DNA from 3 places in the Streptomyces bathyalis genome. Region 3 is predicted to be linked to each of the others. Evidence: riboswitches for the same ligand, from Rfam matches in the RefSeq annotation. Region 3 holds a riboswitch; each other region holds the start of a gene.
The links. Region 3 has a riboswitch for cobalamin ahead of G4Z16_RS08290 ((2Fe-2S) ferredoxin domain-containing protein). Riboswitches for the same ligand answer to the same signal wherever they lie in the genome.
Positions count from the first base shown of each region.

Region 1: another riboswitch for cobalamin. It lies ahead of metE (5-methyltetrahydropteroyltriglutamate--homocysteine S-methyltransferase); the one in region 3 lies ahead of G4Z16_RS08290 ((2Fe-2S) ferredoxin domain-containing protein).
Region 2: another riboswitch for cobalamin. It lies ahead of G4Z16_RS09975 (ribonucleoside-diphosphate reductase subunit alpha); the one in region 3 lies ahead of G4Z16_RS08290 ((2Fe-2S) ferredoxin domain-containing protein).

Region 1 covers NZ_CP048882.1:5,922,855-5,933,206, reverse strand. The annotation lists gene G4Z16_RS25655 (CbtB domain-containing protein) at 126-359, shown strand; gene G4Z16_RS25650 (CbtA family protein) at 373-1,137, shown strand; gene metE (5-methyltetrahydropteroyltriglutamate--homocysteine S-methyltransferase) at 1,351-3,690, opposite strand; cobalamin riboswitch at 3,884-4,074, opposite strand; gene G4Z16_RS25640 (cytochrome P450) at 4,487-5,914, shown strand; gene G4Z16_RS25635 (APC family permease) at 6,002-7,495, shown strand; gene G4Z16_RS25630 (acetamidase/formamidase family protein) at 7,492-8,523, shown strand; gene G4Z16_RS25625 (Ig-like domain repeat protein) at 8,800-10,352, opposite strand, start outside.
Region 2 covers NZ_CP048882.1:2,341,520-2,351,871, reverse strand. The annotation lists gene G4Z16_RS10000 (hypothetical protein) at 1-808, shown strand, start outside; gene def (peptide deformylase) at 920-1,579, shown strand; gene G4Z16_RS09990 (D-Ala-D-Ala carboxypeptidase family metallohydrolase) at 1,808-2,560, shown strand; gene G4Z16_RS09985 (hypothetical protein) at 2,653-3,183, shown strand; gene G4Z16_RS09980 (ribonucleotide-diphosphate reductase subunit beta) at 3,307-4,281, opposite strand; gene G4Z16_RS09975 (ribonucleoside-diphosphate reductase subunit alpha) at 4,359-6,782, opposite strand; cobalamin riboswitch at 6,962-7,084, opposite strand; gene G4Z16_RS09970 (GNAT family N-acetyltransferase) at 7,136-7,636, opposite strand; gene mctP (monocarboxylate uptake permease MctP) at 7,713-9,341, opposite strand; gene G4Z16_RS09960 (DUF3311 domain-containing protein) at 9,338-9,622, opposite strand; gene G4Z16_RS09955 (GntR family transcriptional regulator) at 9,819-10,352, opposite strand, start outside.
Region 3 covers NZ_CP048882.1:1,926,801-1,937,152, forward strand. The annotation lists gene pruA (L-glutamate gamma-semialdehyde dehydrogenase) at 1-35, opposite strand, end outside; gene G4Z16_RS08280 (proline dehydrogenase family protein) at 77-1,006, opposite strand; gene G4Z16_RS08285 (PucR family transcriptional regulator) at 1,270-2,499, shown strand; gene G4Z16_RS08290 ((2Fe-2S) ferredoxin domain-containing protein) at 2,750-3,148, opposite strand; cobalamin riboswitch at 3,253-3,376, opposite strand; gene G4Z16_RS08295 (aminoglycoside phosphotransferase family protein) at 3,566-4,516, opposite strand; gene G4Z16_RS08300 (class I SAM-dependent methyltransferase) at 4,785-5,462, shown strand; gene G4Z16_RS08305 (GNAT family N-acetyltransferase) at 5,663-6,421, shown strand; gene G4Z16_RS08310 (DinB family protein) at 6,429-6,908, opposite strand; gene serA (phosphoglycerate dehydrogenase) at 7,153-8,742, opposite strand; gene G4Z16_RS08320 (beta-glucosidase family protein) at 9,017-10,352, opposite strand, start outside.

The DNA.
Region 1 (10,352 bases), 4.0 Mb from region 3:
TCGCGCCACTGTATGCCCCCTCCGGTCCGCTGCCGTGCGCAGCGTACGGGCAGAGGCGAGCCAGACCCGCAGGCCGTCACGAGCTCCACCGACAGGGACGCGAGTTCCCACCAGGAGGTCCTGCCATGGCACAGTCCATCGCCCCGCCCAGTTCCGCAACTCCCGCCTCCGGCGTCTCCGTTCCGGCGACACTCCCGGTCAAGGCGATCCTTCCGTGGGCATTCTTCTTCGGTCTGCTGATGCTCGTCCTGCTGTACTTCGTCGGGGCGGAGCAGGGCGCCACGTCCCTCTTCTCCGGCACGGACGTGCACGAGTGGGTCCACGACGGACGCCACCTTCTCGGCTTCCCCTGCCACTGAGCGGGGGAGCACCATGAACTCCGCCACTGTGAGGACCCTCCTTGTGCGGGGCATGCTGGCAGGTCTCGTGGCCGGCCTGTTCGCCCTGGTGACGGCCTCGTTCCTGGGCGAACCGCACGTGGATGCCGCGATCGCCTTCGAGGAGGCGCATTCGCACGAGCACGGCGGCGAGGAGATCGTCAGCCGCGGCATGCAGTCCACCGCGGGCCTCGCCACGGCCGTCCTCGTCTACGGCGTCGCCATCGGCGGCATCGCCTCGCTGGCCTTCAGCTTCGCGCTTGGTCGCGTGGGCCGCTTCGGTCCCCGTGCGACGGCTCTGCTGCTGTCGGGTGCCGCGTTCCTGTGCGTGTACCTGGTGCCGTTCCTGAAGTACCCGGCCAACCCGCCGTCCGTGGGTGACCCGGCGAGCCTCGACAAACGAACGGCTCTGTACTTCCTGATGGTGCTGCTGAGCCTGCTGCTCGCCGTCGGGGCCACGATCCTCGGCAAGCGGCTCGCCCCGCGTCTGGGCAACTGGAACGCGACGGTGACGGCGGTGCTCGGCTTCGTCTTCGTCATCGGCCTCGCCTATGCGTTCCTGCCGTCCCTCAGCGAGCTGCCCGAGCACTTCCCCGCGCTGCTGCTGTGGCGCTTCCGGGTCTCGACGCTCGCCGTACAGCTGGTGCTGTGGGCCGCCTTCGGGCTGACGTTCGGTCATCTCGCCGAGCGTGCCCTGGGGACCGCCGCACGCGGCGAGAAGGAGACGGCGTCGGCTGCGGCGGCCCCCGCCGCCAACTGAAGCGAACAACGCCCGGCACGTAACGGGCCGTGAGCCGCTGCCGGGCACCCGCATCGGGTGCCCGGCAGCGGCTTTCTCACGGCGCGGTGCGGATCGGCTCGGGCCGGTTCACGGGTGCCGGTGCCGGTGCCGGTGCCGGTGCCGGTGCCGCACGAGGGAGCGGGACAGGGGCCGGGCGCGAGTCCCGGCCCCCTGTCGGCGGACGAGGCGGGCTCAGCTGCGGCCCGCGGCCTCCGCCCGCACGGTCCGCGCCGCCTCGACCATGTGCTCCAGCGCCTCACGCACCTCGGGCCAGCCGCGGGTCTTCAGGCCGCAGTCCGGGTTGACCCACAGCCTCTCCGCCGGGATCGCGGCGAGCCCCTTGCGCAGCAGCGACGCCACCTCGTCCACGTCGGGGACCCGCGGTGAGTGGATGTCGTACACGCCGGGCCCGACCTCGTTCGGGTAGCCGGCCGTGGCGAGTTCGTCCGCGACCTGCATGTGGGAACGGGCAGCCTCCAGACTGATGACGTCCGCGTCGAGATCCACGATCGCCGAGACGATGTCGCCGAACTCCGCGTAGCACATGTGCGTGTGGATCTGAGTGTCCGCGCGCACGGCACCGGTGGCCAGGCGGAAGGACTCCGTCGCCCACGCCAGGTACTCCGGCCGGCTCTCCGTCCGCAGCGGAAGCGTCTCGCGAAGTGCCGGCTCGTCGACCTGGATGACGGCGGTGCCCGCGGACTCCAGGTCCGCGACCTCGTCCCGCAGCGCCAGTGCCACCTGGCGTGCGGTCTCGGCCTGCGGCTGGTCGTCCCGTACGAAGGACCACGCGAGCATCGTGACGGGTCCGGTCAGCATGCCCTTGACGGGCCGTCCGGTCTGCGACTGCGCGTAGCGCGTCCACTCCACCGTCATCGGCCCGGGCCGGGAGACGTCACCCGCGAGGATCGGAGGCCGCACGTAGCGGGTGCCGTAGGACTGGACCCAGCCGTGCTGCGTCGCGATGTAGCCGTCCAGCCGCTCCGCGAAGTACTGCACCATGTCGTTGCGTTCGGGCTCGCCGTGCACGAGCACGTCCAGTCCGGCCTCTTCCTGGAAGGCGAGGACGTCCCGGATCTCGGCGGCGATCCGCTTGTCGTAGCCCTCCGCGTCGAGCCGTCCGGCCCTCAAGTCGGCGCGCGCCGCACGCAGTTCGCCGGTCTGCGGGAACGAGCCGATGGTGGTCGTCGGCAGCAGCGGCAGCTTCAGCCGCGCGCGCTGTGCCGCGGCCCGCTCCTGATAGGGCGTGGTGCGGCGCCCGTCGGCGTCGGTGACCGCTTCGGTGCGCGCCCGCACGGCCGGGTCGCGGGTGAGCGCCGCGGACGAACGCGCCGCGAGCGCCGATGAGTTGGCGTGCAGCAGTCCGGCGATGACGTCGGTGCCCTCGCCGAGTCCCGTCGCCAGCGCGACGACCTCCTCCGCCTTCTGCCTGGCGAAGGCGAGCCAGCGTGCGACCTGCGGATCCACGTCGCGCTCGAGGGCCGCGTCGAGCGGTACGTGCAGCAGCGAGCAGGACGGGGCGACGTCGACACGGTCGGCGAAGCCGAGCAGCGAGGCCAGCGTGGACAGCGACTTCTTCAGGTCGTTGATCCACACGTTCCGTCCGTCCACGACTCCCGCGACGAGCCGCTTGCCGGGCAGTCCGCCCGCACGCGCCAGGTCCTCCAGGTTCGCGACGGCAGGGCCGGTGAAGTCCATCGCCAGGCCCTCGACGGGCGCCTTGGCGAGTACCGGCAGCGCGTCGCCGAGTCGGTCGAAGTAGGAAGCCACCAGCAGTTCGGGCCGGTCGGTGAGCCCGCCCAGTTCCCGGTATGCGCGTGCGGCGGCGTTCAGTTCGGCCGGCGTGCGGTCCGCCGCCAGCGCGGGCTCGTCGAGCTGCACCCATCCCGCCCCGGCCGCGCGGAGGTCGGCGAGCACCTCCGCGTAGACGGGGAGCAGCCGGTCCAGCAGCGTCAGCGGTTCGAAGTCCGGGGCGACTCCGGGCGCGGGCTTGGCGAGCAGCAGGTACGTGACGGGCCCGACGAGGACGGGCCGGGCGTCGTGGCCCTGCGCGACGGCCTCGGACAGCTCACCGGTCTGCTTCGCGGAGTTCGCCGCGAAGACGGTGTCGGGCCCCAACTCCGATACCAGGTAGTGGTAGTTGGTGTCGAACCACTTCGTCATCTCCAGCGGCGCGACGTCCTGCGTACCGCGCGCCATGGCGAAGTAGCCGTCGAGCGCGTCCGCCTCGACGGCGGCACGGTGACGTTCGGGAACGGCACCGACCATGACGGTGGTGTCCAGCACATGGTCGTAGAGGGAGAAGTCTCCGGTGGGCACTTCGCGCACACCGGCGTTCCTGAGCTGCTGCCAGTTGTCCCGGCGCAGCCCGGCTGCGGTCTCCCGCAGGGCGTCGGCGGTGACGCGGCCCCTCCAGTAGCCCTCGACGGCCTTCTTCAGCTCACGGCCGCTTCCCTGCCGTGGATATCCGTGGACGGTGGCGCGGGGCCTCGTTGCCGGCTTCGACGCCGCGGCTGCGGACTTGGGTGTCACTCAACTCTCCTTCGCGAGTCTCGCCGGTGACCCGAGAGGTACGGGGCGAGGAGGAGAGGCGACGCGGCGGCGCACACGCGCACCGCGTGCTGCTCACCTGTACCGCCGACCCGCCCTCGAGGTCACCGAGATCGATCCGCCGACGCATCCTCCCCCTGGGCCTTGCGGCCCGGGGGTGCCCCCGGCGGGCAGTGGCAGGTCTTCGGACTCGTGGGCCCGCCGTGTCCGTGATCCACGGACCGGCTCCTACCGGCCGTCGCTTCCCGGGTCCGCTCGGACCCAGTGCGTATGACGGCTTTCGTTCCCACTCACCGCTGCGGGGCAGTTCCGGAGTCTCACCGGATTCCCTCTTGCGACGTGCCTGTCTGGCGGACAGGCCGAACCGACTGCCTCTCCAGCGTACGGGCCCGCGAGCCGCGGCGACAAAGGGCAGGAGTGAGGGCTTCTTCATGCGCCGTGATGGTTTACGGGGGCGAAGCACGGTCTGCCGTGGCCCCTCGCCGGACCGGCACGGCCCGCGCGGGCACCGGAACCGGGCCCGCGTCGAGCCGGTGTCCGGGTCCGCGTCGGGCCCGTATCGGACCGGCGCCGGCGGGTGGACCGCGCAGGCCGTGGCAGGCCACCGCCGACAGGGATCCGGGGTGCCGTCGTGGCCCTCCCGCACAGGGCCGTCCGGGTCGCGGCGGTGTGGCGCACGCCGTGGAGCGGCCCGCCGGTCCCAAGCTGCTGCCGGAGACTCACGCCCCGCCGGTGCGCAGGCCGGGCGGGGCGATCCGTTCCACGACGACTGGAGAAGATGACCATGCCACCCCACACCGCGTCCGCATCCTCGGCAGGGCCCGAAGCCGCGGCCGCACCGCAAGCCCCTTCCTCCGCGGCGGCCGCGGCGGGAGCCGCCGCCTCGGAGGCGGCCGAGGCCTTCGAGGCGGCGGGCCTGCCGCCGGACACGAACCCCGCCGACCCGCGGTTCTGGCAACTGCCGCACGACCAGCGGCACCAGGTGTTCGCCGTGCTGCGCCAGCGGGAGGCGCCCACGTACTTCGCACAGCCGCAGCACACCCTGCGCAAGCGGCAGCAGCCGGGGTTCTACGCTCTCGTCAGGCACGAGCACGTGCAGGAAGCCAGCCGCAACGCCGCCGTGTTCGGGAGCGCGCCCGGTGTCACCACGCCGCATCCCGCGCCATGGGTGAAGGCCCTCTTCGGGGAGTCCATGGTCAACGTCGACGGCAGCGACCACGCCAAGCTGCGGAAGATCATTTCGCGGGCGTTCAGTCCCAGGCTGCTGGCGGGCGCCGAGAAGGACATCGAGCAGGTCGTCGCGACCGTCGTCGGGAACGCGGTGCGGCAGCCCTCCCGCGAGTTCGTGACGGCCGTGGCCTCGCTGGTGCCCTGCGAGGTCGTGTGCAACATGATGGGCATCCCCCAGCGGCACCGGCCCCGCATCCTCGCCCAGCTCAACGACGCCTCCGAGAACATCGGCGTACGGCGCGGAGCGGGCGCGAAGTTCCGCATCCCCGGCAAGGGCCTGCGGGCGCTGGCCCGTATGCACATCATGATCGCGATGCTCGCCAGGGAGCGCCGGCGCCACCCGACCGACGACCTCATCTCCGCGCTGGTCACCGCGGATGTCGACGGTCAGTGCCTGGGGAACCGCCAACTCGGCGCGTTCTTCACGTTGTTGATGGTCGCCGGGGTGGAGACGACCCGCAATGCGATCTCGCACGGCCTGGCCCTGCTCAGTGCCGATCCCGAGCAGCGGGAGCTGTGGGAGAGCGACTTCGAGAAGTACGCGGACACCGCCGTGGACGAGATCGTCCGGTGCTCGACCCCCATCATCCAGTTCCGCCGCACGCTGCGCACCGACCACGTCATGGGCGGCCGCACGCTGCGCAAGGGCGAGACGGTGGCGATGTACTACGCCTCCGCCAACCGCGACGAGGCGGTCTTCACCGACCCCGGCACCTTCGACATCACCCGCGACCCCAACCCCCACCTCGGCTACGGCGGAGGCGGCCCGCACTACTGCCTCGGCGCGCACCTCGCCCGCCAGGAACTCAAGGCGCTCTTCAGGCAGTTGCTCACCGACTCCGTCGCGATGCGAGCCGTGGGCCTGCCGGACCTGGTGCCCTCCAGCTTCGACAACCGCATCCGTTCGCTGCAGTTCGACATCGCCCCGCAGGACGGCAGCGGCGGCCCGGCGAAGGGCCCCGTGACCAGCGCCTGACGCACCCTTACGCCGCCGGGCCCGCCGCCCCTACCCTCGTCCCCGGGACTCCCTCGACGCGGGGCCCCGGGGGAGGGAGTGGGGCGGGTGGCCGGTTCTTCGTCCGCGGGACGCGCCAGGGGCAGCGGCGGAGGCAGCGAAAGCGGCGTCGAGCAGTTCGGCTACGAGCAGCAGCTCCACCGCTCGCTCAGCTTCTGGGATCTGCTCGTCTACGGGCTGGTCTTCATGGTGCCGATCGCCCCCTTCGGCATTTTCGGCAGCGTCTTCCAGGGCTCCGGCGGCATGGTCGTGCTCGCCTACGCGGTCGGCATGGTCGCCATGATGTTCACGGCCCTGTCGTACGCGCAGATGTCGCGCGCCTTCCCGATGGCGGGTTCCGTCTACTCCTACGCCGGACGCGGCATCGCAGCCCCGGTCGGCTTCATCTCGGGCTGGATGATCCTTCTCGACTACGTCCTCGTGCCCGGCCTGCTCTACCTGATCTCCGGCGTCGCGATGAACACCCTGGTGCCCGCGGTGCCCGTGTGGGTGTGGCTGACGGGCTTCGTGGTGCTCAACACGGTCGTCAACTACATGGGCATCGAGATGACCGCCAAGGTGAACAAGGTCATGCTCGTCGGCGAACTCGCCGTCCTGGTCGTCTTCCTGGCCGTCGGGATCACCGCCCTCGCGCAGGGCAAAGGGCACGGCTTCTCCTTCACGCCCCTGTACGACGCGGGGAGCTTCTCCTGGCCCCTGGTCTTCGGCGCGGTGTCGGTCGCGGTGCTCAGCTTCCTCGGCTTCGACGGGATCTCCATGCTGGCCGAGGAGAACAAGGAGTCGGCGCGGGCCATCGGACGCGCCATGGTCGCCGCACTGGTGCTCGCCGCGGCCCTCTTCATCGCCCAGACCTGGGTCGCCTCCTTGCTGGTCGAGGACCCGGGCAAGCTCGTCGCCGAGGGCGACCCCGGCGGGACCGCCTTCTACGACGCCGCACGCAACGCGGCCGGCGGCTGGCTCGCGGGCCTCACCGCGGCGTCCACCGCCATCGCGTGGGGCTTCGCCAACTCCCTTGTCGCGCAGGCCGCCACGTCGCGGCTGCTGTACGCCATGGCCCGCGACCGCCAACTGCCGCCCTTCCTGGCCAAGGTGCACCGCAGGCACGGTGTCCCGGTCAACGCCACGCTGCTGGTTGCCGCGGGCTCGCTGGTGCTCGGTATCGCCATGGCGGCACGCAGCGACGGCATCACGCTGCTGAGCACCCTGGTCAACTTCGGTGCGCTGAGCGGGTTCCTCGTCCTTCACGTGTCCGTCGTCACGCACTACGTCGTACGGGGCCGGAGCCGGAGGTACTGGGCGCACCTGGCCGCGCCCGTCATCGGCTTCGCGATCCTGGCCTACGTCGTCGTCAACGCCCAAGTCGCCGCCCAGCGGCTCGGGTTCGTGTGGCTGGCGGCCGGCCTGGCGGTGCTCGCGGGCCTCATCGTGATCGGGCGAAGGCCGGCCCTGTCCGCCATGGAGCAGGTCGCTGCTTCGCCGAAGGACGGTTCGCCGAGGGACGGTTCGCCCGCCTCGCCACCCGAAGGAGACAAGGACGCATGACCTCCGACGACGGCTTCCGGGGTGCCGTATCCCTGAGGCCCACTCCGGAACAGCTCGCCTACAGCTTCGGCGGACACGAGCCGCTGCTGACCGTCGAGCCGGGCACGGTCGTGGAGTTGAGCACAGAGGACTGCTTCGGTGGCGCCGTGCGGGCCCATGAGGATCTGCCCAGCAGGGTGTGCACGTTCCCGTACCTCAATCCGGTGACCGGCCCGGTCGCCGTCACGGGCGCCGAACCGGGAGACACCCTCGCGGTGCACTTCGCCGACATCTCCCCGGCACGGGACTGGGGCGTCTCCAGCACCTTCCCGCACTTCGGCGCACTCACGGCGACACACGCGACGGCCATGCTTCACGAGCCGCTGGAGGAGCGTGTGTGGGTGTACGAGATCGACTCCGCGGCCGGAACATGCCGCTTCCGCGCCCGCCGCAGCGGCCTCGAACTCGACCTCCCCCTGGACCCGATGCACGGAACGGTCGGCGTCGCGCCCGCGGCCGGCGAGACGCTCATGAGCATCACGCCGGCCGCGCACGGCGGCAACATGGACACTCCGGAGATGCGGGCCGGCACGACCGCGTACTTCCCGGTCAACGTTCCCGGGGCGCTGCTCTCCGTCGGCGACGGCCACGCACGCCAGGGCGAGGGCGAGGTCTGCGGCACGGCGGTCGAGACGGCGATGAACACGGTGCTGATCGTGGATCTGATCAAGGGGCGGACTCCGGCCGCGCCCCGGCTCGAGAACGACGGCTTCCTCATCACCACGGGCCATGCCCGCCCGCTCGAGGATGCGTTCCGCATCAGCCAGCACGACCTGGTCGGCTGGACCGCCTCACTCCTCGGTCTCGACCAGCTCGACGCCTATCAGCTCGTCAGCCAGGCCGGACTGGCCCCGGCCGCCAACGTGTGCGACACCAACTACACGATGGTCGCGAAGCTTCCGAAGGCCGTGCTGGGGAGTGCCAAGGCGTACGACGGAATGCACGAGCGGCTCCGGGACGCCGCGGCGCGGTATCTCGCGGCGCGCTGACGCCCTGCCGCTGCGTCCTGGGTCTCGTTCGGGACCTGAGTCCCTGCGGGAGTCGGCTCAGGAACACAGCGCGCGAAGCGAGGCCCCTGGCCGCCTGCGCCGGCATTGATCGCCGGCACCGGCGTGAGCCAGGAGCCTCGCCATTTCGGGGACTTGCGCACCGAGCCAGTGCCCAGACCGTATGGGAGTCGCGGCGGCAAGTCCCGGCAAGAGACTTGCCGCCGCGCCCCAGGGACGGCAACTCACCGGCGGATCAAGGCCGATGAGAGCCCGACATCACAGCAGCACGGTGTGACTGCCCGTCCCCACGGAGGTGGTGAAACTGCCGCTGCCGCCGTACGTGGCCGTCAGCGAGAACGGCGAACCCACCGTTGTGGTGTAGGTGTGCGTGGTGGCCGCGACACCGAGGACCAGCGGCACCGCAACCGTCGGACTGCCGTCACCGAAGTCGAACGTGACCGTCCCCGTGGGGATGCCCACGCCGGGAGGCACCGCCGACACCGTCGCAGTGAACGCCACGGGCACACCCACCACCGACGGGTCCGGCAGATCCGTCAGCACCGTGGCCGTATTCGCCGCGTTGACCGTGTGGCCGCCCGCACCGGAGGACCCGGTGAAGTTGCTGTCACCTCCATACGTGACGGTGACCGTGAAGGGGGATCCGGTCGCCGTGGTGTACGTGTGCGTGGTGGTGGCGACACCACCGACCAGCGCCACCGGCACCGTCGGAGAACCGTCACCGAAGTCGAAGGTGACCGTCCCCGTCGGCGTACCCGCACCCGGAGCGACCGGCGTGACGTGGGCGGTGAAGGTCACCGGCTCACCCACCACCGACGGATCCGGCAGATCGTCGAAGACGCTGGTCGTCGTCGCCGCCACATTGACCGTGTGGGTCAGGCCCGGAGACGTGGTCGAGGTCGTGAAGTTGGCGTCACCGCTGTAGATGGCGCTGATCGTGAACGGGGAGCCGACCGTTGTCGGATACGGGTAGCTGGTCGTAGCGACACCACTGACCAACGGCACCGGAGCCGACGTGTTGCCGTCACCGAAGTCGAAGATCACCGTGCCCGTCGGCGTACCCGCACCGGGAGCGACCGGAGAGACCGTCGCCGTGAACGTCACCGGCTCACCCACCAGCGACGGATCCGGTAGATCGGTCAACGCCGTCGTCGTCTCCGCCGGATCGACCGCATGGCTGCCCAACCCCACAGACGCGTTGAAGTTGCTGTCACCGCTGTATGAGGCCGTGAGGGCGAGCGGCGAGCCCGCCGTGGCGGTGTAGATGTGACTCGTGGTCGCCACGCCGCTGACCAACGGCACCGGAGCAGACATGTTGCCGTCACCGAAGTCGAAGATCACCGTCCCCGTCGGCGTACCCGCACCAGGAGCAGAGGCCGAGACCGTCGCCGTGAAGCTCACCGACTGCCCCACCACCGACGGATCCGGCGTGTCGGCCAAAGCCGTCGTCGTCTCCGCCGGATCGACCGTGTGACTGCCCGTCCCCACGGAGCCCGTGAAGCTGGCGTCGCCGCTGTACGTGGCACTGAGGGCGAACGGCGAACCCGTCGTGGTCGCGTACGCGTGACTCGTGGTGGCCACACCGGCAACCAGTGCCACCGGAGCAGACATGTTGCCGTCACCGAAGTCGAACACCACCGTACCCGTCGGCGTACCCGCACCCGGAGCAGAGGCCGAGACCGTCGCCGTGAACGTCACCGGCTCACCCACCACCGACGGATCCGGAACATCCGCCAACGCCGTCGTCGTCGCCGCCTGGTTCACCGCATGGCTGCCCAACCCGACCGACCCGGTGAAGTTGGAGTCACCGC
Region 2 (10,352 bases), 410 kb from region 3:
CTGGGAGCAGGCCCGCACCGCGGGGCTGCGCGCCGTCGCGCTCCTGGAGCGCCAGACGGGCGCTCCCGACTGGTGGAACGTGGGCATCGCCGCCACGGCGCTGCAGGACTGGCCGCTGGCCCGCCGGGCCTGGCAGGCGTACGGGCTGCGCGTGCCCGGGCAGTCCCAGACCGCGTCGGTCGCCGAACCGTCCGGCATGCAGCTGGGCAGCGCGGCCGTCCGGCTCTCGCCGGAGGGCGAGGCCGAGGTCGTGTGGGGACGCCGGATCGACCCGGCGCGCGTCGAGATCCAGAGCATTCCACTGCCGTCCTCCGGGCGGCGCTGGGGCGAGGTGGTGCTCCACGACGGCGTGCCGCACGGCGAACGCACCACGAGGAGCGGGCCTTCCTTCCCGGTCTTCGACGAGATCGAGCTCTGGGCGCCCTCGCCCGTACCCACATGGGTGGTTCTGCTGCAGGCGGCCACCGAGGCCGACCGTGACGCGCTGGAGCGGCTGGCCGCGGACGCCGGCTTCGCGGCGGAGGACTGGTCGTCCTCGGTGCGGCTGCTGTGCCGCACGTGCTCGGAGAGCAGCATGCCCGCCGACGAGGGTGACGGTTCCACGCACGTCGACCCGCACGACCACAGCTCGCCGGGGCATCCGGGCCCGCTCGGTCACATGACGCCCGGGGGGCCGGGCGACCTGTGGGTCCCCGAGCGCGAGTGCGGGCTGGCCGCGCCGGAGGGCCTCGTACGGGGACTCCTGGACAGCTGGGTCTCGGACAGTCCTGACAGCCGCGAGTGGCGCGATCTCGAAGAGGTCTGCTGACCGGCCTTTTCCGGTGAGGTCCGGGCATACCCCGCTCCCGGAACGGCCGCGCCGTGCATCCGGCTACGCTGTGAGGCGACGGTTCACGTGGCGAGGAAGGCAAGCGGCGGGATGGCGCGACAGCAGCAGGAGATCAGCGGGGAGTCTGTGGTGGGGGCAGCTGCCACGGCAGGTTCCGGCTTCGTGGACGACACCAGGGACTGCGAGGCCCGCGAGAACGCCCATCGTGAGCGCGGAACGGCGCGCCCGATCACCGTCGTCGGGAACCCGGTGCTGCACAAGGAGTGCAAGGACGTCACCTCCTTCGACGACGAACTGGCCTCCCTCATCGACGACATGTTCGCGAGCCAGCGGGCGGCCGAGGGCGTCGGCCTCGCGGCGAACCAGATCGGCGTCGACCTGAAGGTCTTCGTCTACGACTGCGTGGACGACGAGGGTGTGCGGCACGTCGGTGCCGTCTGCAACCCGGTGCTGGACGAACTCCCCGCCGGCAGCCGCAATCTGGACGACTCCAACGAGGGCTGCCTGTCGGTTCCCGGCGCCTACGAGGCCCTCGCGCGCCCCGACTACGCGGTCGTGCGCGGCCAGGACGCCGAGGGCAAGCCCATTGCGGTGGAGGGCACCGGCTACTTCGCCCGCTGCCTTCAGCACGAGACGGATCACCTTTACGGGTACCTCTACATCGACCGGCTCTCGAAGCGTGAACGCAAGGACGCCCTGCGGCAGATGGCCGAGGGCACGCCGCGGTACGAGACCGTGCCCAACGACTGACGCGGAGCGGGATCTCCCGCTCCTCGCCGTACGACCGCCGCCCGGTGCCGATGGTGCCGGGCGGCGGTCGTGCTGCGCGGCGGGCTCGTGGCACCGGCGGTTCGCAGCGGGGTCGCCGGGGTGACCGTCATTCAGTGGCCTTGTCCATTGGCATTTCCTGGCAGTTGTTGACGCGTTCCCTTTGTCACGACAAGCTCTGTGGTCACTCCCCACATCCATGGAGGCACCATGCCCCGACGTATGGTCAGAGCCGTGCTGACACTTGTCATGGTCGCGGCAGCTGTTCTGGTGGGCACGTCCGCCGTCGCGACCGCGGGACCGGCGCGCGCCGCGGACGGCTGTTTCACCTGGAACCGCGATCTCGCAGAAGGCGCTTCCGGGGACGACGTCAAGCAACTGCAGGTCCGGGTGTCCGGCTATCCGGCGAGCGGTGAAGTCATCGCTGTCGACGGCCAGTTCGGTCCCGCCACGAAGGCCGCCGTGACCCGCTTCCAGCAGGCCTACGGGCTGAGCGCAAGCGGCAAGGCCGACGCGGCCACGTACAACAAGATCTACGAGCTGCAGGACGACGACTGCTCGCCCGTCCACTTCGCCTTCGGCGAGCTGAACAACTGCAACTCCGACTGGAGCGGCGGTGCCGTCAGCGCCGCCGAGGCCAAGTCCAACGCGCTGCGAACCATGTGGAAGCTGGAGGCCATGCGGCACGCGCTCGGTGACGAGTCGATCAGGGTCACCAGCGGATTCCGGTCCAAGGCCTGCAACGACCAGGTGGGCGGGGCCCCTTCGAGCCGTCACCTCTTCGGTGACGCGGCAGACCTCGGCTCCGGACCTCACTCGCTCTGCACGCTCGCCAAGGAGGCACGCAACCGCGGCTTCCACGGCATCCTCGGGCCGGGCTACCCGGGGCATGACGACCACACTCACGTGGACCACCGCTCCAGCAAGTACTGGGACGCCCCCAACTGCGGGGTCAGCTCCTGACGTGCACGAACCCCACGTACACGGATCTCACTCGCACGACTCGCTCTCCCAACGCCAGCCCTGATCCATTCCAGGAAGGAAACCAACCCCCCATGAACAGAAAGATCGCCCTGCGGGCAGCCGTCGGCGCTTCGGCGATGGCACTCGCGATCTTCTCCACCGCGTACGTGGCGGAGGCAACGACCGCCGAGCCCAAGGAAGCGAGCCCGCTCGCGAAGATGAGCCACTCCGCCGCGGCGAGCAAGCTCAACGGGGCCGGCATCAGCATCACGTCGAGCGGCGGCTGCTCGGACCGCAACCGGCCGAACTGCACCTCGCTGGAGCAGGTCAACTCGGCGACGATCGACGGGGCCATCACCCTCAAGAACGCCAGCAAGTGCGACCTGACCGTCACGGGCGGCACCGAGACCGGCCACGCGGACGGCACGTACAGCCACTGGAACGGCTACAAGCTCGACTTCCACATGACGAGCTGCCTGACCAACTACGTCAAGAACACCTTCACCTCCATCGGTGGAAACAAGTGGGAGTCCGGGTCGGGGAACATCTACTTCGACGAGACCAACCACTGGGACGTCACGTTCCACAACTGCGGGGGCTGCCTGAAGGGTGGCAAGGGCTGAGCGAACTGGCTCGGCGGGAACAGGAATTGCGAATGAGGGGGCCGCGCCGGAAGCGCGGCCCCCTTGCCCATGCCGCGACTGGCTCGGAGGTCGTGCCGCGACTGACTCAGAGGTGGCCGCCCGTCAGAAGTCGTCGTCGAAGGCGACCGACCCCTCGACGGCCACCTGGTAGGCCGAGGCTCGCCGCTCGAAGAAGTTGGTCAGCTCCTGCACGTTCTGCAGCTCCATGAAGGAGAAGGGGTTGCGGGCCCCGTAGCGCGCCGGGAAGCCCAGCCGCACGAGCCGCTGGTCGGCGACGGCCCGCAGATACTGCTCCATCGACTCGGTGTTCATCCCCGGCAGGCCCTCGCCGCACAGGTCGCGGGCGAACTGCAGCTCCGCCTCCACCGCCTCCTCCAGCATCTCCGTCACCTCCTTCTCCAGCTCGGCGTCGAAGAGTTCGGGCTCCTCCTCGCGCACGGTGTCCACGACGTCGAAGGCGAAGGACATGTGCATCGACTCGTCACGGAAGACCCAGTTGGTGCCCGTCGCCAGCCCGTGCAGCAGTCCACGCGAGCGGAACCAGTAGACGTAGGCGAACGCCCCGTAGAAGAAGAGCCCCTCGATGCAGGCCGCGAAGCAGATCAGGTTCAGCAGGAAGCGCCGCCTGTCCGCACGGCTCTCCAGCCGATCGATCCGCTCCGCGCCCTCGCCCTCCTCGAGCGCCGCCATCCAGCGGAAGCAGAACTGAGCCTTCTCCCGGATGGACGGGATGTTCTCGACGGCCGCGAAGGCCTCCGCGCGCTCGTCGACGTCCGGCAGATATGTGTCCAGCAGCGTCAGATAGAACTGGACGTGCACTGCCTCCTCGAAGAGCTGACGCGAGAGATACAGGCGTGCCTCGGGGGAGTTGATGTGCTTGTAGAGGGAGAGCACGAGATTGTTCGCCACGATCGAGTCACCCGTGGCGAAGAACGCGACGAGGCGGCTGATCATGTGCTGCTCGCCGGGCGTGAGCTTGGCGAGGTCGGAGACGTCGGAGTGGAGGTCGACCTCCTCCACGGTCCAGGTGTTCTTGATGGCGTCGCGATAGCGGTCGTAGAAGCCGGGGTAGCGCATCGGGCGCAGCGTCAGCTCGAAGCCCGGGTCGAGCAGATTCCCCGCGGGGCGGCCGTGGTTGTTCTGAGGGTTGGTTGTCACTGGCACGCCTCGCAGGACTCGGGGTTCTCCAGGGAGCAGACGGCGGCTTCGTCCGCCGGACTCGCATCCCGCTGATCGGGGACGGCAGGGGCTGCCGCCGGGTTCGTGCCTGTGCCGCCCGCGGCGCGGGCGATCCGCGTCGCCGGGCGCGAACGCAGGTAGTACGTGGTCTTGATGCCGCTCTTCCAGGCGTGGGCGTACATCGAGCTGAGCTTGCCGATCGTCGGTGCCGCCATGAAGAGGTTGAGCGACTGGCTCTGGTCGAGGTACGGCGTACGGGCGGCAGCCATGTCGATCAGCGAGCGTTGCGGCAGCTCCCACGCGGTGCGGAAGAGCCGGCGGACCTCCTCGGGGATCCGCTGGATGTCCTGCACCGAGCCGCTGCTCTCGCGCAGTTCCTCCCGGGTGCGCTCGTCCCACAGCCCCAGCCGCTTCAACTCCGCGACCAGATAGGCGTTCACCTGCAGGAACTCGCCGCTGAGCGTCTCCCGCTTGAAGAGGTTGGAGACCTGCGGCTCGATGCACTCGTACACACCGGCGATGGCGGCGATGGTCGCGGTCGGTGCCACGGCGAGGAGCAGGGCGTTGCGCATCCCGGTGCGGGAGATGCGGGCGCGCAGCGCCGACCAGCGCTCCGGCCAGGCCTGTTCGGCCTGCGGAAAGTGGTCGGGGTGCAGCACTCCGCGCGCCGTACGGGTCTCCTCCCAGGCCGGCAGCGGGCCGTGCCGCTCCGCGAGGTCGGCGCTGGTCTCGTACGCGGCGAGCATGATCCGTTCGGAGATCCGCGTGGACAGCTCACGTGCAGCCCCGGAGTCGAAGGGAAGCCGCATGCGGAAGAGGACGTCCTGGAGCCCCATCAGACCCAGACCGACCGGCCGCCAGCGGGAGTTGGAGCGCTCGGCCTGCTGCGTCGGGTAGAAGTTGATGTCCACGACGCGGTCGAGGAACGTCACGGCGGTGCGGACGGTGGAGTCCAGCCGCTCCCAGTCCATCTCGCCCGACTCGCCCACGTGGGCCGCGAGGTTGACGGATCCCAGGTTGCAGACCGCCGTCTCGCCGTCGTCGGTGACCTCCAGGATCTCGGTGCACAGGTTCGAGGAGTGCACGATGCGGCCCGGCCCTGCGGTCTGGTTGGCGGTGCGGTTGGAGGTGTCCTTGAACGTCATCCAGCCGTTCCCCGTCTGCGCGAGGGTGCGCATCATGCGCGCGTACAGCTGGCGGGCGGGCACCTGCCGCACCGCGAGTCCGGCGGCCTCGGCCTCGCGGTAGGCGGCGTCGAACTCCTCGCCCCACACATCGGTGAGCCGCGGTACGTCGGCGGGTGAGAAGAGCGACCAGCCGGCGTCGGCCTCCACGCGGCGCATGAACTCGTCCGGAATCCAGTGCGCGACGTTGAGGTTGTGCGTGCGCCGGGCCTCCTCACCCGTGTTGTCCCGAAGCTCCAGGAACTCTTCGATGTCCGCGTGCCACGTCTCCAGATAGACGCACGCGGCTCCCTTGCGCCGGCCGCCCTGGTTCACGGCGGCGACGGAGGAGTCCAGGGTGCGCAGGAACGGCACGATGCCGCCGGAGTGCCCGTTGGTGCCGCGGATCAGCGAACCGCGGGCACGGATACGGGAGTAGGACAGACCGATGCCGCCCGCGTGCTTCGAGAGCCGCGCCACCTGCTGGTAGCGCTCGTAGATCGAGTCCAGCTCGTCCTTCGGCGAGTCCAGCAGATAGCAGGACGACATCTGGGCGTGCCGCGTACCGGAGTTGAAGAGCGTGGGGGAGGAGGGCAGATACGCGAGCGAACTCGTCAGGGCGTAGAGCTCCGCCACCTCCACGGCCGACTGCTCTGTCTCGTCCGCGGCCAGCCCGCAGGCGACACGCAGAAGGAAGTGCTGCGGCGTCTCGATCACCTGCCGGCTCGTGGGATGGCGCAGCAGATACCGCGAATGGACCGTGCGCAGACCGAAGTAGCCGAAGCGGTCGTCCGCCCCGCCCGCGACCGCGTCCTCGACCAGCGCGTCCAGACGCTCCGCGTGCGCCCGCACGAACTCGGCCGTGCGGTCGGCGATGAGGCCCTCGCGGTGCCCCGTCGCGACGGAGGACGAGAAGAACTCCGCGCCCTGCCCACGGGCCTCGTCGCGGATCGCGAGCGTGAGCAGCCGCGCCGCGAGCTGCGAGTACGCGGGCTCCTCGCCGATGAGCCCGGCGGCCTCCTCTGCGGCGAGCGCCCGCAACTCGGCTTCGCCGGCGCCCTTTCGGCGGCCGCGCAGCACCGCGGCGGCGACGCGCTCGGCCCCGGTGCCCGGCAGGTCGGCGGTCAGCTCGGTGAGGGTGCGCAGCAGAGCGCCGTCGTCGGCCGGGGGCGCCGGCGCGGCAGCGGAGGCGCGTGCGGCTCCCGCCGCGGCTTCTGGTGCGGGTGCGATGGTCACGGGATGTGCTCTCCCTCGCTCAGATCAGCTACCGGGGCACCGGGGGAGCGCACAGGCGGGCGCACAAAGGGCATGCCGCGTCGGCAACGCGGCGGTCCTCGCGGCGTCCACCGGCCCAACCCTCGGGACCCGGACGTCAGTCGACACGGCCGGCAGGCACTCGGACTCGCGACGACGGCTCATCGCAGCTCATGCCGGAAGGGTTCCGGGCAGAGCAGAGCAGCACATCGCACACCGTTGCGGGACAGTTCCGGATTCGCACCGGATTCCCCTGCGCGGCAGCGAGCACGAGCATACATCTAGTAGCGGGATGCGCCACTCGCCCCCACATGTTGTGTCGGGGGAGTGGAAGATCACAGTTCCAGGGCGAACGCGCGCAGAAACAGGCCCGGATATGGCTCCCAGTCCCGCTCCGGTGTGCGGACGAACCCCAGTCGTCCGTACAGCCGGTGCGCCGCCGACATCTCCTCGGTGCTGCACAGCACGAGCCGTATCAATTCCCGTGCACGCGCCCGGTCCACACACGCCCGCACCAGGGCCTCGCCCGCCCCGCGCCCGCGCCCCTCGGGTTTCACGGCCAGCATCCTGAACTCGCCCTCGCCGGGGCCTGCCAGGTCCGCGTACTCCCCGCCGTCCCCGACGAAGGCGACAGCGCCGAGCATCGAGTCCGTGGCGGTGTCGACGGCGACGAGCAGTTCCGTGTGCCGCGCGCGGCGCCGCGCCGCACGCAGTTCGGCCAGATACGGGTCCTCCGCGCCGAACGTCAGCAGCCCGTCCCCGAGGTACGCACGCGCGGTGAGCTCGCCCACATCCTCCAGCTCGTCGTCCCGCGCGGGTCTGATGGTGATGTCCATGGAACGAGCATGCCGCGCCCCACTGACAATCGAGCTGTCAGTGGGGCGCGGGCGGTATCCGTGGTGGTGAGTGCGATCAGCCTGCGGCTGTCGGCGCGGGCAGTTCCTCCTTGACGCCCGGGTCGCCGGCGTCCGCCGTGTAGTCCGAAGGCCGCGTCTCGTCGACGCCGTCCGGGGCCTTCACGGCCCGCAGCACGAAGGTGAGCGCCACGGCGACGACCACGTTGAGCACGAAGGCCGTCAGGCCGATGTACCCCATCTCCCCGATGCCCGGGATGATGTCGTTGGGCCCGCCGAAGTGCTTCTGCGACGGCAGCGTCGGCGACGGGACGCCGTACGCCGTGAGCGTGCCGTAGAGCATGCCCACGGCCCAGCCCGCCAGCAGCGCCCACCGGTGGAACCAGCGGGTGAAGAGGCCGCCGACGAGTGCCGGGAACGTCTGGAGGATCCAGATGCCGCCCAGCAGCTGGAAGTTGATCGCCACCGTCTTGTCCATGCCGAGCACGAAGATCAGCGCGCCGACCTTCACCAGCAGCGAGGTGATCTTGGAGACCTTGGTCTCCTCCGCGGGTGTGGCGTTCGGCCGGAGGAAGTCCTTGTAGATGTTCCTCGTGAACAGGTTCGCGGCCGCGATGGACATGATGGCTGCCGGTACGAGCGCGCCGATGCCGATCGCGGCGAAGGCGACGCCCGCGAACCAGGACGGGAACATGTTCTCGAAGAGCTGCGGGATCGCCAGCTGCCCGTTCTTGACCTTGATGCCCGCCGCGATCGCCATGAAGCCCAGCAGCGCGAGCAAGCCCAGCATCAGCGAGTACAGGGGCAGGATCGTGGTGTTCCGGCGGATCACGTTGCGGCTGCGGCTGGAGAGCGTCGCGGTGACCGAGTGCGGATACATGAACAGCGCGAGTGCGGATCCGAGCGCCAGCGTCGCGAACGCCCACTGGTTGGCCGAGCTGGGCGTCAGCTCGCCCTTCGGCTTCCCGGTGGTCGGGTTGGTCTGCGAGAGAGCGTCTCCGGCCTTGGCGAAGATGTCGTCGAAGCCGCCCAGCCTGATCGGGATGTAGATGATCGCCACCGCGATGACGATGTAGATCAGCGTGTCCTTGACGAACGCGATCAGCGCCGGCGCCCGCAGTCCCGACGAGTAGGTGTAGGCCGCCAGCACCGCGAACGCGATCAGCAGTGGCAGGTCCTTCACGAACCAGTGCGTCGACTCGCCGCCGCCGATGCCCATGACGTCCAGCACCGACTGGATGCCGACCAGCTGCAGCGCGATGTACGGCATCGTTGCCAGGATGCCGGTCACGGCGACGGCGAGCGCCAGCGACTTGGAACCGAAGCGGCCGCGCACGAAGTCAGAGGTCGTCACGTATCCGTGGCGGTGCGAGACCGACCACAGCCGCGGCAGGAAGGTGAAGATGAGCGGGTAGACGAGGATCGTGTACGGGACGGCGAAGAAGCCCGCGGCGCCCGCCGCGTAGATGGCCGCCGGCACCGCCACGAAGGTGTACGCCGTGTAGAGGTCACCGCCGAGCAGGAACCATGTGATCCAGGTGCCGAAGCTGCGCCCGCCCAGGCCCCATTCGTCGAGGCTGTCGGCGTTCTCCGCCTTCCGCCAGCGCGCGGCCAGGAAGCCCATCGCGGTGACGAGGACGAAGAAGAAGATGAATACGGCCAGTGCGACTCCGTTGACCCCGTTCATCGGGCACCGTCCTCTCCGCGGGCGCGCCGCTGCGCCTTGTCACGCTTGACGAGCTTGTACGCGACCGACGTCAGCACCGCGGAAACAAGCACCCACAGCATCTGGTACCAGTAGAAGAACGGCATCCCGATGAAGGTGGGTTCGGTGCGGGCGTAGGAGCTGACCCACAGAAGCGCGACGAACGGGACGAAAAGGCACAGTCCGATGACGACCCGTATCGGCGTGATGGCGGGTGGCTGCGACTCCGGCGCGGTCTCGGGTGTTTCGGGGGGCGCTGACATGCCTCGGCTCCGTCCGTCGGGTATTCCTGTCGAGACGCGCAGGAAATCTAAACGAGCGGTTCGGCCCCCGTCACTACCTGCACGGATAACGGAACGGCACCTTTTGTTTCGCGGGAGACGAGATGCGCCCTACGCGCCTCGTGCAAGCCCGGTCCGCCTCAAGGGAGTTCGAGATCTTTGTCCCGTATGAGCGGTATCAGCCGTTCTGATCGGGGTGCGGGCGCTGGAGGTTGGCGACGAACTTGTAGCGGTCGCCCCGGTACACGGAGCGCACCCACTCCACCGGTTCCCCCTCCGTGTCGAGCGAGTGCCGCGAGAGCATCAGCATGGGCAGGCCGACGTCGGTGCCGAGCAGGCCGGCCTCGCGGGGTGTGGCCAGCGAGGTCTCGATCGTCTCCTCGGCCTCGGCGAGATGGATGCCGTAGACCTCGGCCAGAGCCGTGTAGAGCGACGTGTACTTCACCAGGCTTCGGCGCAGCGCGGGGAATCGGCGCTGTGAGAGGTGGGTCGTCTCTATCGCCATCGGTTCGCCGCTGGCCAGGCGAAGGCGCTCGATGCGCAGCACGCGTCCGCCGGTGGGGATGTCGAGGGCGTCAGCGAGGCGGTCGTCGGCGGTGACGTAGCCGATGTCCAGCAACTGCGAGGTCGGTTCGAGCCCCTGGGCGCGCATGTCCTCCGTGTACGAGGTGAGTTGCAGCGCCTGGGAGACCTTGGGCTTGGCGACGAAGGT
Region 3 (10,352 bases):
TTGTACGGGGCGGGGACCTGGGTCACAGCGTCCATGGCTGCCGTCTCTCCTTCTTACGAGGGCACTGTCTGGGTGTTCAGCCGCGGGTGGCGAGCGAGCGGAGGAAGAATCCGAGGTTGGCCGGACGCTCCGCGAGGCGCCGCATGAAGTATCCGTACCAGTCGGTCCCGTAGGGGACGTATACGCGCATCCGGTGGCCCTCGGCCACGAGCCGTGACTGCTCGCTGTCGCGGATGCCGTAGAGCATCTGGAACTCGAACTCGTCGTGTTTACGCCCGAGGCGCCGCGCCAGCTCCTGCGCGATGGTGACCATCCGCGGATCGTGCGTGCCGATCATGGGATAGCCCTTGCCCGAGAGCAGGATCTTCAGGCACCGCACGTACGCGCGGTCCACATCGGCCTTGTGCTGGTGGGCGACCGACGCCGGTTCGTTGTATGCCCCCTTCACCAACCGTACGCGCGAGCCCTCCCCTGCCAGGGCACGGCAGTCCTCCTCGGTGCGGAAGAGGTAGGACTGCAGCACCGCCCCGGTCTGCGGGAAGCTCTCGCGCAGATCGGCGAGCACGGCGAGGGTGGAGTCCACGGTCGTGTGGTCCTCCATGTCCAGCGTCACGGTGGTGCCCGCCTCGGCGGCCGCCTCGACGACCGGCCGGACGTTGGCGAGCGCGACGTCGTGGCCGCCGTCCGGCAGCGCCTGCCCGAAGGCGGAAAGCTTCACCGACATCTCGGCCCGCTCGCCCAGGCCCTCCCCCGCCAGGGCCTGGGCGAGCGCGAGGTAGGCGTCGCGATTGCGCAGCGCCTCCGCGCGGTCGGTGGTGTCCTCGCCGAGATGATCGAGTGTGACGTCGAGACCGCGGCCGGTCAGCGACCGCACGTTCTCCATGCACGCGTCCAGCCGCTCGCCCGCGACGAAGCGGTTCACGACGGGGCGTGTGACCGGCGTCGACGACACGAAGCGGCGGATGCCGTCACTTCGCGCGGCGGCGAGGAGCACTGGGCCGAACACGGGCACCTCCACTGACGTTCTTCTTCGCGCTCCTGGCGTCCCGTGGCGGGCCCCGTTCGGCCGGAGGGGAAGGTCTGCGGAGGAACGGAGCGCCACGGCGTCGGAAGCCACCCTGAATCTAAGGATCGCGCCATTCCGTGACCATCGACAGCTGTCACGCATCCGTGTCCCAGATCTCAGACATCTGTACGAGAATGGTGACGCGGGGCGCCCGTAAGGGGCGGAGACGGCACGTCGGCACGACGCGGAACAGCGGGATGATCATGCGCGAGGACTACCAGGCACTCATCGACGAGGTCTGCGCGCTGCTCGGCACCCCCGCGACCCTGGAGGCACGCGACTTCGCGCTGATCGCCTTCGGCGCCCACGAGGGCGACGGCGAGGGCGCCGAGCCCGCGCTCGACCCGGTGCGCAGGCGCTCCATCCTCGGACGCCGCTCCAGCGCCGAGGTGCGGGCGTGGTTCGAGAGCTTCGGCATCACCAGGGCCGCGTCTCCCGTCCGCATCGATCCCGAACCGGCGGCCGGCGTCGAGCACGGGCGCATCTGCCTCCCCGTGCGGCACGCGGGCGTCGTGCGCGGCTACATCTGGCTGATGGACGACGGGGCGCTCGACCTCTCCGACCCGCGGCTGGCGGCGGCCATGGCGGTGGCGTCGCGGATCGGGGCGCTGCTGGCGGCCGAGACGCAGGCGGAGGCGCGCTCGGGCGAACTGCTGCGGGCGATGCTGACCGAGGAAGACCGGGGCAGGGGCGAGGAGTTGGCGGCGGAGCTGGGCGAGCTGCTCGGGCCGGCGGCGTCGGGCCCGCTGGCACTGCTCGCTGTGGGCCCCTGGCCGGCCGACGACGCTGACGGCGACGGGGAGAGCTCCGGCAGTACGGGCGCACCCGTGCTGCCGCACGTCATGGCGGGGTGCGTGCTTCCGGCCCGGCTCGCGCAACCGGCCCCCGGCGGCAGGTCGGCGGCGCCGCCCGCGCCGGAGCGGCAGCCGGTGCTCGCCTCGCTGGTGCGGCTGCGCTCGGCGGAGGTCCGTGCTCCGGCCCGTACGGCCGCCGGGCAACTGCTGCGCGTGCCGCGCTCCCCCGCCGCCGCGGGCGTCAGCGCGCCGCGCCGCGGGCTCTCCGACGCGGTCGCGGCCTGGCGGGAGGCGCTCGCCGCCGCACGGGCCGCGGGCGCGGAACCGGAGCGGCTGGGCCCGGTCGCCGACTGGGACGCGATCGGTCCGTACCGGCTGCTGGCCGCCCTGCCCGACGACGTCGCCCGCGATGCGGCCGTGGCGCCGCTGCTGCGTCCCGCACACGGCGAACTGGCGCGCACCGCCGAGGTGTTCCTCGACCACGCGGGCCAGGCGGGGCGAACGGCCGCCGCGTTGGGCATACACCGTCAGACGCTCTACTACCGCCTCTCCCGCATCGAAGCCCTCACCGGCCTCGACCTCGACGATGGCGGCTCCCGGTTGCTGCTCCACATGGCGCTGAAGGCCGCACGGCTGTGACTGCCGTGCGGGGTCCGCGACTCCGTGAGCAATGTCGGGGGTCATGAACACGAGCACGAGCGCGAGCAACGGTCGCGGACAGCAACGGCGTTCATCCACCGGTGGCGCTCGACGAGCTTCGGCTCGGTGTTCGACTCGGCATGGCTCCAGCCACCTGGGGACGGGCGTTCGCCGCGATGAGCCCCGATGAGACCTTCAGCCTTCGCTCCACCACGCGATGTCCGGCTCCGGGAGTCGGTGAAGGGCTGTCTCATTGCCCCCGATCACGGATCGGCGACGCAGCGCGCCGATTCCCTGCAAGCCCCCGTCGCGGCGGAGTGATGGCGTGCAGGTCGAGGATCTCCGGCTGCGGAGCGACGCCGGGGCCGCCCGCGCGTACCCAGGCGGTGACGTCCTCGGTCGCGTCCGGGCTGTTGACCAGCCCCAGCCAGACGGGCCGCGCACCGGCGGCGCGCCCGGCGGCGGAAGGCTGCACGACGATGACGTTGGCCTGGTCACACACGTCCAGGCAGTCGGACACGCGAACCGGTGCCTCCTCCCGCAGCCGAGCCGTCTGTGCCGCGTGATCCAGTCCGGTCACCTTGGGACTGCCGCAGCAGCAGTCCCGGCACACGACGATCCGGCACGGAGCAGGGCCGGCAGTCTCCACTGCCCCCGCTTCGTCGGATGCCTCATCGACCGATGTCTCGGGCACGCCGAACCTTCCCTCTCTCCGGGGAGATCCGCCCCGGTACGTCGAGGAGGCGACCGCGTGAGTCTCCTGGCTCTCGGGTCAAGGCTCGTCCCCGCCTTCCCACCCGCCCGGGGCAGTGGCCTGTCGGGGATCCGCTCGCCGATCACAGTGGCGGGACCGCGCCGGATTCACACCGGCTTCCTCGAACCGCCGTCGCCATGTCACGGGCCATCATTCCATCCGGGCGCCGTCCAGGGCCGAGGGCCTCCGCGGGCCCCGAAGAAGCGCCGGACGCAGATCGGCGGTCCGGACGATGACGCGGCTCGTCCCTGCAACTGCCCTGCAGCGTGCGTGACTTGACGGGCTCCCGTTGCCGGTCGGCGCTCGTGGATGTCAGTCTCCGACGCCCCCTGCGAACGGCATCGTCCGCCACCGGATGATGGCGGGGTTCAAGTACTCGGGCAACGCGGGCAGTTGAGGCGCGAGCGCCAGGGCGGCGATGACCCGCAGCATGCCTACGGCGTTCACGAAGCTCATGACGTCCTCCTTCAACGGCCTCATGCCGTTGCGCCGCGCGCCGCGGTCGTAGGCGGATTCGAGGTCGGGCCCGAGGGTGGCCAGGTCCCACTCGACGGGGCCCGACGTGACCAGTTCGAAGTCGGCGTAGAGCTTCCCGTCCTTCCCGGAGAAGATGTTCGCGGGTGGGCAGTCGCCGTGGATGGGCTGGACATCGGTCCACGGGAACGCCGTCTCGAACGCCGCGCGTGAGCTCACGAGAGGTTCCAGGACCTGCCACTCGCGGCGCGCGCGGTCCAGATCGCTCGGAGCGATGAGGTCGGGGCGGTCTTCGAGCAGGGCAAGGCTTTCCCCGATGACCCGCGGTTCGGCCGCGGACAGGAACGACAGCCGGCCGGGGTATCCGCGCAGGGCGGCGTGCAGGTCGGCAACGATTTCGGCGTTGGCCACGTAGTCGGGCTCCTTGTCCCGGTCCTCCTCGACGAACTGCCAGAACGTCATCGAGAGTCCGTCGCGCTGTACGGGCTCCCGTGGCACGAGAGGACTGGGCTGGATCACGGGGGCTCCCTGGTCTGCGAGCCACCGCGTCACGTCAAGTTCCGCCTGCTGGCGGGCGGCCTGGGAACCGAGATCCGCGGAGTGCGGCAGGACTGTGGGAATCCGGGCCACGACCGGTGACGGCGCGAGGTGGACGACCACGGAGAACAGGTCGTGGAGCACCTCGGCATCGGTCACGGTGAGCCCGAGAGCGCGCCCCGCTCCCACGGCCGCGTCGACTGCTGCGGAGGTGCGTCGGGCAATCTGCTCTGGCGTCACGAAATCGGGCATGGCTCGATCGTTCCACGCCGCAGCACGGCGTTCGACGTACAACTTCCAGCCGGTAGCGGCCACTTCGCCCGACGGACATCCGGGCCGCCGACGAACGCGAGCTCCCCGTATGGAGAACCCGGGCAGCGGCAGTTCCGCCGGGGGAGGAAATCGGGGCCGGAGAACCACCGCGCGGGCAGGTGATGGAGCAACGACAACGGCGGCCCGGTCGCCCGGGGGAGCCGGTCACCAAAACGGGCCCACGGCGGGCGAACGGACGGGGAACGTCATGTCAGCAGCGGCGTACGACCAGATCGCCGACTGGTACGAACAGGATTTCCTGCGCGGGCAGGACGCCGAGACCTCGGAGGGAAACCCCCGCAGCCTGGGCGGCCTGCTCGGGGACCTTCTCGGAACGGGCAGCGGTACGTGCCTGGAGATCGGCTGCGGCACGGGGGTCCACGCTGCCGCGCTCCGCGACCTGGGCTGGACGCCGGTCGGCGTGGACCTGTCGCGAGGGATGCTCGGCCACGCCCGCAGCCGGCTACCGGTCGCGCAGGCCGATGCCGCGAGGCTTCCGGTGAGCGACGGCTCCGTCACGGCCGCTGTCGCAGTCATGGTGCACACGGACATGCCGCACTATCCGGCGGTACTGCGGGAAGCGGCCCGTGTCCTCCGGCCCGGTGGGGTGTTCGTGCACATCGGCGTCCACCCCTGCTTCTGCGGGGCGTTCGCCGACCGCACGGACCCCGACGCGATCGTGGTCCGCCCCGGCTATCTCGACGGCGCCTGGACGAAGGCTTCCTGGACCGACCAGGGCGTACGCGACAAGGTCGGGGCCACACACCTTCCGCTGCCGGGCCTGCTCCACGCCTTCCTCGACGCGGGACTGGCACTCGAACAGTTCGCCGAGCACGGCACCCCCACCCCGATCGTCATGGCCGTGACGGCACGCAAGCGCGGCTGATCTCCCACACGTCCCGCTGACCGGCCGCCGCGGGCCGGCCGCCCCGGTCCGCCCGGGCGGTTTCCCCGCACCGGCTGCCGTCACCGTTCCGAGTGCGTAACGTCGGCGAGGTGACGAACGGGGACGGCAGCAGCCACGACGGCGGGGACGGGACCGAGGACGACGGGGACGGCCGACTCCTCGCCCTGTACGACGAGTTGATGCGCGGAGCACCGGCCGAGCCGGCCATCGGCGTGACGTACGAACAGGACGGGCCGCTCGTGCGTGCCGTGGGCGGCTTCCGCGCCTTCGTGTTCGGACCGCGTGACAGCGGGCTGCGGGGCGCCGACCTGGACCGCCTGATCGCGCGGCAACGGGACCGCTTCGCCGCGCGGGAGGAGACGGCCGAGTGGCGCATCCACGCGCACGACGAGCCGCGGGATCTGCCGGAACGGCTGCGTGCAGCGGGCTTCGTCCCGGGTGACGGCAAGACCGTACTCGTCGGCGCGAGCGCGGAGTTGGCCACGGAACCCCCGGCGCCGGAAGGCGTGGTCATCCGCCGCGTGACCGACGCCGGTGACATGCGCCGCATCGCGGCGGTGGAGGCCTCCGTGTGGGACATGGACCTGAGCTGGCTGGCGCGCTTCCTGGCCGAGCGGATCGCGGCCTCACCGGACGGCACCGCGGTTCTGGTGGCCGAGGCGGGCGAGGCCGGCGGGCAGGTCGTCGCCGCGGGGTGGATGATCTTCCAGGCGGGACGGGGCTTCGCCGGGCTGCGCGGCGGTACGACGCTGCCGGAGTGGCGCGGACGGGGCGTCTACCGGGCGCTGGTCGCCGAACGCGCCCGGATCGCCGCCGCGCGCCGCCTGCCGTATCTGCAGGTCGACGCCTCGGACGACAGTCTGCCGATCCTGCGCCGGCTGGGCTTCCGCACCGTGACGACCGTGACGCCGTATGTGTGGAGACCTGCCCGCGGCTGACGACCTGTCAGGCTCCGGTGGTGCCGTCGATGGCCTCGCGGAGGAAGTCGGCGTGCCCGTTGTGGCGCGCGTACTCGTGGATGAGGTGCAGCATCACCAGCCGCAGCGAGACGTCCTTACCCCAACGGACCTGGTGGCCGGTGACGTCCAGGGACGCCGCCTCCTTCTCGATGCGGCGCGCGTGCTCGACCTCCGCCTGCCAGGCGTCGAACGCCTCGGCCCGTGTGGACCGGCTCGCGTCGTAGGCGACCTGGAAGTCGCCGTCGTCGGACCACACCAGCGGGATGTCCTCACCGTTGATCGTCCGCCGGAACCAGGCGCGTTCGACCTCCGCCATGTGCCGCACCAGGCCGAGCAGCGAGAGCGTCGACGGCGGTGACGAGGCGATCCGCAGCTGGTCGTCGCTCAGGCCCTCGCACTTCATGGCGAGGGTCTCGCGGTGGAATTCGAGGAAGGCCCGCAGGGTCTCGCGCTCTCCGCCGGTCAGCGGGGGAGCGGTCCGTTCTTCCCCCTCGGCCCTGGCGGGCCTGGGGGGACCCCCACCCTCGGCCCCAGCAGACCCGGGGAGACCCCCACCCTCGGCCCCGGCGGACCCGGGGGATTTCCCAGTCACGTCCTGTGCCCTGCCTTTCGGTTGTGTACGGGCCCGCACCGCAGCCCCCTGAACAGGCGCGCGCCCGGGCCGTGTCCTCACGGCCCGGGCGCACCCGATGTGCTGTCCCGCTCCCCGGTCAGTCGGAGAGGTCGACGCTGCGCGCGGAGGTCGCCCCGATCTCGCCCTTGATCTCGGCGAGTACGGGTGCCGGGATGTTGTCGTCGACGGTCAGCGCCACCAGCGCCTCACCGCCCGCCGTGGCGCGGCCGACCTGCATGCCGGCGATGTTGATGCCGGCCTCGCCGAGGATCCGGCCGACGGTGCCGACCATGCCCGGGCGGTCGGTGTACCGGAAGAAGGCCAGGTGCTCGGCCAGCGGCAGGTCCACGTCGTGCTCGCCGACGGCGACGATCTTCTGCAGGTGCTTGGGCCCGGTCAGCGTGCCGGAGACCGAGACCTCCTCGCCGCTGCTGAGGGTGCCCCGCACCGTCACCATGTTGCGGTGGTCCGCGGACTCGCTGGAGGTCGTCAGGCGCACCTCGACACCGCGCTCCTGCGCGAAGAGCGGCGCGTTGACGTAGCTGACGGTCTCGTCGACGACGTCCTCGAAGACGCCCTTGAGCGCGGAGAGTTCGAGCACCTTCACGTCGTGCTGAGTGATCTCGCCGTACACCTCCACGTCCAGCCGCACGGCGACCTCTCCCGCGAGCGCGGTGAAGATCCGGCCCAGGCCCTCGGCCAGCGGCAGCGCGGGCCGCACGTCCTCGGCGATGACTCCGCCCTGGACGTTGACGGCGTCCGGGACGAGCTCGCCCGCCAGTGCCAGACGCACCGACTTGGCGACCGCGATGCCCGCCTTCTCCTGCGCCTCGCCGGTGGAGGCACCCAGGTGCGGCGTGCACACGACCTGGTCGAACTCGAAGAGCGGCGAGTCGGTGCAAGGCTCGCTGGCGTAGACGTCCAGACCCGCACCCGCGACGCGGCCCTCCTTGAGCGCGGAGGCCAACGCCGCCTCGTCGACGATTCCGCCGCGGGCCGCGTTGACGACGCGGACGCTCGGCTTGACCTTGTGCAGCGCGTCGTCACCGATCAGACCCAGCGTCTCGGGCGTCTTGGGCAGGTGGACGGTGATGAAGTCCGAGACCTCCAGCAGTTCGTCCAGGGAGAGCAGCTTGACGCCCATCTGCGCGGCCCGCGCGGGCTGCACGAACGGGTCATAGGCGACGACCTTCATCCCGAACGCCGACATGCGCTGCGCCACGAGCACGCCGATGCGGCCGAGACCGACGACGCCGAGGGTCTTCTCGCTCAGCTCCACGCCGGTGTACTTGCTGCGCTTCCACTCGCCGTTCTTCAGCGCCGTGTTGGCCTGCGGGATGTTGCGGGCGCTGGCGATCAGCAGACCGCAGGCGAGTTCGGCGGCGGTGACGATGTTGGAGGTGGGTGCGTTCACCACCATCACGCCGGCCTTGGTGGCGGCGGGGACGTCGACGTTGTCCAGCCCGACGCCCGCGCGGGCGACGACCTTGAGTTTCCGTGCGGCCGCCACCGCCTCGGCGTCGACCTTCGTCGCGGAGCGGACGAGGATCGCGTCCACGTCGGCGATGGCGGTGAGGAGTTCGTCCCGGTCGGCGCCGTTGCAGTGCCGGATCTCGAAGTCCGGGCCCAGGGCGTCGACGGTGGCGGGCGAGAGCTCTTCGGCGATCAGTACTACGGGCTTGCTCACGTGGTCTCCAGTTCGGGGGTACCTCCCAGGCCGAAGGCCCAGGGGGAGGGTCATCCTCGCTGCGAGCAGCGGCGGGGAACTACGGCCGCGTCCCGGCGACCGTAGTCGATGGAGGGGGTCGTCCCCGCGGGCGGCGGCGCAGGGCAGACGCACGACGCTGTGAGCCTGTGGCGCGCTCGGCTTGCCCGTGCAGTGTAGCTACGTGGATGCCGTGCGGGCTGCCCCTCCCCGTAAACGGCCGGCCACGGACCGGCATCGCCGCCGGTCCGCGTCCTCACTGCCCGGCGTGGCCGTCCGTACCTGCGGACACAGCGGCCTCGCCTCGCACGTCACGGCTGGAGTGCGCGGCGAGGAGGCGGTACTCCCCTGCCGGGGTGTACCAGGAGTGCGTGTCCTCGTCCCACACCTGGAAGGCGCGCGGCTCGACGGCGACGGTGGCCCGTACGGTCTCACCAGGCGCCGCCGCGACGACGGTGAAACCGGCGAGCCAGCGCAGCGGCCGGTGCGGATGACCCTCCCCGCCCGGGGGCTCCACGTAGACCTGCACGACCTCGCGGGAGGGGCGCCGGCCGGTGTTGCGCACGGGAACCGTCACCTCCACCGGCTGCCCCTCGCGCCAGTGCCCGGCAGACGGCTCGCCGTAGGACCAGTCCGAGTAGCCCAGGCCGTAGCCGAAGTCACGCGCGGGCCGGCGCCCGAGTCGGTCCCAGCCACGGTGACCCACGTCGAGGTCCTCGGTGTAGTCGATCAAGCCGTCGATGGGGATGCCGTCCGGAACGGGCACGTCGCCCGCGTCGGCGGGAAGCGTCCAGGGCAGGCGCCCGGACGGTTCGCACGCGCCGGTCAGCACGTCGGCGAGGGATCCCCCCGCCTCCTGTCCGGGCAGCCACCACCACAGCACCGCGGGGACGTCGTCGAGCCAGGGCAGCAGCACCGGCGCGCCCGCGTTGACGACGACGACCGTACGGGGATTCGCCTCGGCGACCCGGCGCACCAACTCGTGCTGGCGGCCCGGGAGTCCGAGATCGGCGCGGTCCCAGCCCTCGGACTCCGACTCGGGGTTGGTGCCCACGACCACGACCGCCGCGTCCGCCTCGCGGGCGGCCCGTACGGCCTCCGCGATCTCCTCGCCCGTGCCGGGCTCCGGCGGCAGATGGCGCAGCTCCAGCCGCGCGAAGCGGCCGAACCCGGTGACCTCGACGACCTGCACGGTCGCCGAGACCGTCACCTCCAGGGCCTCGTCTCCCACGGTGACGCGGCGCACGCGGCCCTCGGGGTGTCCGGCGGAGGCGTCGAGCAGGACCTCCTCGGCGACCCTGTGGTTGCTCTCGCTGAGCAGCTCCCCGTCGATCTCGATGCGGTGCGCTCCGACGGGGGCGATCTCCAGCAGGTGCTCCCCGGGCCCGTCGAGCCGCAGCCGCGCCTCGGCCCGTACGGACACCGCCCCCTCGGGCAGCCCGCCCAGCGCACCGTCCCAGGGCGCGGGACGGGTCAGGGCCGACAGCTCCCGGCCCTCGGCGTCGTGCACGTTCAGCTCGACGCCGTCGCCCTGCAGGACGGCCGCGCCGGCCAGCGGCGCGTGGCGCATCGTGCGGCCGCCGCGGTGTGCG